2 regions of the Parashewanella sp. 2210YD4-3 genome follow, and region 2 is predicted to be linked to the other one. Evidence: predicted binding sites of a transcription regulator. Region 2 holds the regulator's gene; the other holds the start of a gene.
What was found. Region 2 encodes FliA, which starts transcription of late flagellar genes. Its sites were predicted from a motif close to CTAAAGNTNNNNNNNNNNNNGCCGATA; they were not measured.
Positions count from the first base shown of each region.

Region 1: a site for FliA is predicted at 1,700-1,726, ahead of AC1EU0_RS13165 (VC2046/SO_2500 family protein). Genes of this name have one in related genera too.

Region 1 is NZ_JBWQOG010000008.1:95,940-99,351, reverse strand. It holds gene AC1EU0_RS13175 (sensor domain-containing phosphodiesterase) at 1-780, opposite strand, end outside; gene AC1EU0_RS13170 (DUF406 family protein) at 876-1,166, opposite strand; gene AC1EU0_RS13165 (VC2046/SO_2500 family protein) at 1,231-1,665, opposite strand; tRNA gene AC1EU0_RS13160 (tRNA-Tyr) at 1,791-1,875, shown strand; tRNA gene AC1EU0_RS13155 (tRNA-Tyr) at 1,907-1,991, shown strand; tRNA gene AC1EU0_RS13150 (tRNA-Tyr) at 2,034-2,118, shown strand; gene AC1EU0_RS13145 (PLP-dependent cysteine synthase family protein) at 2,194-3,240, shown strand; gene AC1EU0_RS13140 (hypothetical protein) at 3,301-3,412, shown strand, end outside.
Region 2 is NZ_JBWQOG010000004.1:150,372-153,783, reverse strand. It holds gene flhF (flagellar biosynthesis GTPase FlhF) at 1-734, shown strand, start outside; gene AC1EU0_RS07890 (MinD/ParA family protein) at 793-1,671, shown strand; gene AC1EU0_RS07885 (RNA polymerase sigma factor FliA) at 1,664-2,383, shown strand; gene cheY (chemotaxis response regulator CheY) at 2,564-2,947, shown strand; gene AC1EU0_RS07875 (protein phosphatase CheZ) at 2,966-3,412, shown strand, end outside.

The sequences.
Region 1 (3,412 bases), on a different contig from region 2:
ACCCGATGGTGTATCTACTTTAATTTCACCAGCAACCTGCTCATTCTGCTGAAGACGTTTAAACATTTTCTCTGCGACTTCAGGCTTAGATTTAAATACCATCAACTCAGTTATTGGCTTAGCTACAAAAGAATCTTTAGGTTCTCCGGTGATTTTTTCATAAGCATCATTTACAAACTCTACCATTCGGGTTTCCATGTTTATGATCATGAAAATTTGCTGAGCTTGTTCGGCGGCGCATTTGAACAAAGATAACTGCTCATCCTGTGCATAGGTATTCTTGGTAGCTAGAGTTAATGCTAATTGGTCTGCAAGCTGAGAGGCGATATCAATTTCGCTATCCGTCCAATTTTTTTGCTCATCAGTTCGCTCTATATTAATGACACCTTCAAGATGACCATTGATACGAATAGGCACATCTAGAAAAGACTTAATATTACTAGGCTTAATATAATTGGCGATAAGCTCTTCGATTCTTGGATCTTTCGAAGTATCGTTAACATCAATGACTCGGCAGTTTTTAAGTTGCTTTAAATAATTTGGGTAGATGCTAATTTGGACGAAATTTTCACCATCCTTGATGCTTTTCAGCCCACTATGAGAAACTAGACTTAGCGCCTCTTGAGCACGATTAAACAACCAAACACTGACACCAGTGATGTTTAGGTGCTTAAGTAACAACTCAGTAACCAACTCGGCTGTTTCTCTGAGGTTCCCTTGCTGCTTTTGCTCTGAGTTAACTATGGTTTCAACAATGTGCTGATACTTACGACGCTTCACATATATCCCTTATGAAAGCCAAACCTTCAATGAGGCCAAAGATTACTTTATAAAAAGAGTGTAATTCAAGCCTGCACTGTCTAAATGACAATATTTTATGCTAGTTTATTTTGCATTTGAAAGAGCATCTTCTCTACCGCAACAGCAAAATCGAGAGTTAATACTAACTCATTGCTAATCGAATCAAGATGATAGCTCACATCGCTAAATTGACTCGTAGCTGCTCCGATTAAATGCTGAGCTTCTTGCTCAGCCCTATCACCAGATAAAGAAACCACTAGCTGTTTATCATCCTCACCAATAACGGCACCAACATCAACAAAAGCACCACACGTATTGCATGTATCATTTACATCCAATGACTGGTTTTGTTTAATGCTTTTCATGGCAGACCTCTTTATTTAGAAAGAGTCGGCATTATATGTCACCGACATCTTCCTCAACTCTGATTTAGATCACTAAATCGAGCATTTGCTCCTGCTTTTGAATGCTCTCGACCAAATTTAGCTCTAATTTTTTTTGGTTTTGTTTGGCAGAATTATGTTTTAGCTGAACATGGATGTCACAATTTTTAATGGCTTCGTGCAGACCAAAGCACCTAGCCCCTCGAGTAATAAGAGCTTCTGGCTTTAGTTCATTCTGTAATCGGAATTCCGTTAATCCATGTTGCTGAAATACAGAGCCATGATCGGTTGGGGCTGAATCTTTTGACATATCGGCCACTAGACTTTGGCTGCATGATTCAGAAAAGGGCGCCATGGCTCGAACGTCTTGAGACATCAGTGTCAGTAACAGCGAAAACTCGCTGCGATGGTTAGATGTGGTGGCCTTATTTAATTGGCCTCCTATATCTAACTCATTTACTATTACTGGCGTCAACTGCATAAACTTTCATCAAATAAGACGTTCTTTGATAGTTTATCGACCATACGAGCTAGAACTTTAGCTTTATTTGACTTTCACCCTTTACAGTTTGAGAAATTAACACTACTATTGCCGCCGCAAAATAAGGAGGGGTTCCCGAGTGGCCAAAGGGATCAGACTGTAAATCTGACGGCTCCGCCTTCGAAGGTTCGAATCCTTCTCCCTCCACCATTTTGCACACAAAATAGAAATAAATAGTCATGGAGGGGTTCCCGAGTGGCCAAAGGGATCAGACTGTAAATCTGACGGCTCCGCCTTCGAAGGTTCGAATCCTTCTCCCTCCACCATTTATTTATTCTTATTTTGAAGTAACAAACAATTCCAAATGTGGAGGGGTTCCCGAGTGGCCAAAGGGATCAGACTGTAAATCTGACGGCTCCGCCTTCGAAGGTTCGAATCCTTCTCCCTCCACCATTTCTCTACCTTAGTAGCTTTTTCTTCTGTACTTATTTATTCTTTGATAAGAATGTCATTTAGTCGGAATTTTCAATGAGCAACTCTTGGGTAAAACAAGCAATACAAAAAATCGAAGCTGATTATCAGCGAAGTGCTGACACTCACTTGATCAAATTAGATATTCCTAGCCTTACTGGCATTGATATTTACCTAAAAGACGAAAGCACTCACCCAACAGGGAGTTTAAAACATCGTCTTGCACGCTCTTTGTTTCTTTATGCCATCTGTAATGGCTGGGTAAAAGAAGATACTCCGATTATTGAGTCCTCCTCTGGCAGTACCGCAGTTTCTGAAGCCTATTTTGCAAGACTGCTCGGTCTACCTTTTATTGCAGTGATGCCAAGCAGCACGGCTAAAAAGAAAATCCAACAAATTGAGTTTTATGGTGGCAAATGCCATTTTGTCGATCACTCCAGCGAGATTTATGCCGAATCAGAACGTTTAGCTGCAGAATTGAACGGTCATTATATGGATCAGTTTACTTATGCTGAACGTGCCACTGACTGGCGTGGAAACAACAATATTGCCGATTCCATTTTCACTCAAATGACACGAGAGCCACACCCTATTCCTAAGTGGATTGTAATGAGCCCAGGAACAGGGGGAACATCAGCAACCATAGGTCGTTATCTTCGTTATCAGGCATTAGACACTAAGCTCTGTGTTGTGGACTCTGACAACTCCGTTTTCTACGATTACTATCAAACTGGTAATAAAGCACTTACCTGTGACAATGGCAGCAAAATAGAGGGGATTGGTCGTCCACGTGTCGAACCGTCTTTTATTTCTGGTGTGGTTGATCATATGCTGAAAATACCTGATACAGCTTCAATCGCGACAATTCATTGGCTTGAACAAATTATAGGGAAGAAAGCGGGTGCATCAACAGGTACGAATTTATATGGTGCTTTGCTGCTTGCTGAAGAAATGAAAAACAATGGTGAAACAGGCTCAATTGTCACCTTACTTTGTGACTCAGGAACCCGATATTTAGATACCTATTATGATGACAAGTGGGTAACGGATAATATTGGTGATTTGTCAAAATCTGTATCTTGGCTGGAACAGCTTAAACAATAATTAACTAGGATTTGTAACTCGTTAATATAACAATGAAACAAACTTATTATTTGTATTGTTATGGCTACTCAACTATCAGCTAACCTCACGGATTCCGCCCCTCAACCCAATGGTGTAGCCGACGGCTACCCTCCAGCTGTAACACTAACTTTGGATGTAAAGTATCAAGTAA
Region 2 (3,412 bases):
TGGTGAGCGTTCTACCTCAAAATTTAGCAAATTTACTCGACAACCAAGGCGATGATATTGTAAAACGTGGCGGAGTCGTAGCGTTAGTAGGTCCTACTGGAGTTGGAAAAACCACGAGCTTAGCGAAAATTGCAGCCAGATTTGCAGCGATGCACGGCAGTGACCAAGTGGCGTTAATTACTATGGACCATTATCGTATTGGAGCCTATGAGCAACTAGCCACTTATGGCAAAATTATGGGGTGCCCAGTAAAACTAGCTCATGACTTACCAGAGTTGGAACAAATACTCTATCAATTTAGAAATCGTAAACTAATATTGATAGATACAGCGGGTATGGGGCAAAGAGATCTGCGTCTATATCAACAATTAGACAACTTAGCAGAAAATAAACGCATACCTATTCGCAATTATCTGGTATTGTCTGCAACATCCCAGCGTCGAGTGTTGCAAGAAGCGGTAGAGCATTTTCAGCGTGTTCCATTAGCTGGTGCAATATTAACTAAATTAGACGAATCGGTTTCATTAGCTGGAGCCTTGAGTGTAGTGATTGAAAATCAACTCTCTCTTGGTTACGTGACAGATGGACAGCGAGTTCCTGAAGATATGCATGTGGCAGATTCTTTAAAATTAGCCAAACAAGCATTGTCAGTTTTAGATGAATCCAATCCTGATTTCGTACATAATACGAATTCTGACTGGGAAGTTCGACAAAACGAACACTACCAACATTAATGACAGATTTAATAGCAGGTAAAGCGAATAAATTCGCTTTGGCAGTTTGAGTAAAGCTATGACCCAAGATCAAGCAAGCGGTTTACGTATGATAAATCAACCTAATAATGAAAAAGTGAAAGTTATTGCTGTAAGTGGTGGTAAAGGTGGTGTTGGTAAAACCAGTGTTTCCATTAATACTGCAGTGGCTTTAGCTGAAAAAGGCAAGCGAGTACTAGTACTAGATGCTGATTTAGGTTTGGCTAATGTCGATGTCATGTTAGGTATCCGTGCTGAAAAAAACCTTTCCCATGTTCTTACCGGTGAAGCCGAATTGGATGATGTTATTGTTCGCGGCCCTAAAGGGATAGGAATCATACCGGCTACATCAGGTTCACAAAACATGGTTGAGCTTACATCTGCTCAACACGTTGGATTGATCCGTGCATTTAGTGAAATGAAAACACAATTTGATGTGCTCATTGTGGATACCGCAGCAGGCATATCAGATATGGTGCTGAGTTTCGCAAGAGCCTCTCAAGACGTGCTAATTGTCGTATGCGATGAACCAACATCTATTACCGATGCTTATGCATTGATAAAAATACTTAGCCGTGAACATGGCGTGTTCCGTTTTAAAATTGTTGCAAACATGGTTCGTTCTCTTAGAGAAGGAATGGAGTTGTTTGCGAAGTTAAGTAAAGTTACCGATCGCTTTCTCGATGTTGCTTTGGAATTAGTTGCCACTGTTCCTTATGATGAAAATGTTCGAAAATCAGTGCGCAAACAAAAGTTAGTTGTTGAAGCTTTTCCAAAATCACCTTCGACCATTGCTTACCACAGTTTAGCCAACAAAATCACCAATTGGCCCATTCCTGAGCAGCCTGGTGGTCACCTAGAGTTCTTTATTGAACGCTTGGTTAAAAGGCCTGAGCAAGAGGACGATGTGAGTGAATAAGGCCGCTGCGTATACTAGTTTTGACGATAGGACAAATGTAGTCGAACAGTATGCTCCACTGGTTAAGAAAATCGCTCACCACCTTCTAGCGAGACTTCCAGCATCTGTTCAACTTGACGACCTATTACAAGCCGGAATGATGGGGCTTTTAGAAGCCTCAGGTAAATTCGACAGCGGTAAAGGTGCAAAGTTTGAAACGTTTGCTGGCATTCGCATACGAGGCGCCATGTTGGATGAAATTCGTCGAGGAGATTGGGTGCCACGGTCGGTTCATCGAAATCAACGTATGGTTGATCAGGTGATAAAGAAGCTTGAGCAAGAATTAGGAAGAGAAGCTTCAGATATTGAGATTGCGGCCGAATTAAATATACCAATTGAAGAATATCACCATATTTTAAATGATGTGGCGACAGGAAAAATCGTTGGTTTTGAAGATTTAGGCGTTTCGCATGACGTGATCCGTGAAGAGCAGCAGCCTGAAGATCGTGCTTTTGATGCTCTATCAGAGCAAAATTTTCAAAAAGCGTTAGTTGAAGGCATTAAACAATTGCCTGAACGAGATGCTTTAGTGCTATCACTGTATTATGACGAAGCTCTTAATTTAAAAGAAATTGGCGCTATTCTTGAAGTGAGTGAGTCAAGGGTAAGCCAAATATTGAGTCAAGCCATGCTCAGGCTTAAAGGTAAGCTGAGAGACTGGACGCAAAATTAAAAAAGCAAAAACTGTATAGTGGCTTATAGATAGCTACTTTTGATTGATGGGAAATCCTTGTTAGATGCGCTACGGCCAGTTTGGATATCCAAATACTAATTGGTTGTTTAACTTTGTCTAATTAAGTTTCCGTTCGCTTTTACCATAAAGATAAGATTACAAAAGCCCTTGGAGGAAACCTTGGACAAGAATATGAAGATACTTATTGTTGATGACTTCTCAACAATGAGACGTATCATTAAAAACTTGTTGCGGGATTTGGGATTTAATAACACCCAAGAAGCCGATGACGGAACCACCGCACTACCTATGCTGCAAAAAGGCGACTTTGACTTTGTGGTCACTGATTGGAATATGCCCGGTATGCAGGGAATTGACTTACTTAAGGCCATTCGAGCTGATGAGAAACTCAAATCTATTCCTGTACTTATGGTGACAGCTGAAGCAAAGCGTGAGCAAATTATTGCTGCTGCTCAAGCTGGTGTTAACGGCTATGTAGTAAAACCATTTACTGCAGCCACCCTAAAAGAGAAGCTTGATAAAGTTTTCGAAAGACTGGGCTAACCTGAGCAAGGACGTTGTATGTCGGAAGAAATATCAGGCCTGATCACTCTTGAGCAGGCGCAACAGCTAGTTGAACTTCTATCTGCAGGAGAGCAACAACAAGCAGATGAAATCATTAAAGAGATTTCGTTGCCTATTCAAAATGAGCTCTACGAGGAAATTGGTAAGCTGACACGTGACCTGCATAGTGCATTGGTCGACTTTCAAGTTGATAGCCGCCTCACTGATTTAACCAATAATGAAATACCTGATGCAAAGGAACGCTTGAATTACGTTATTGATATGACGGAACAAGCCGCGAATAAAACCATGGATGCGGTTGAAGAGTCACTTCCATTGGCTGATGCTTTGATCAGTAACATCAATAATGTCCAACCTGCTTGGGACAAGCTCATGCGTCGAGATATTGATCTTGAGACGTTCAAAAAATTGTGCTTTGACATCCAAGATATGATGCAAAGAAGT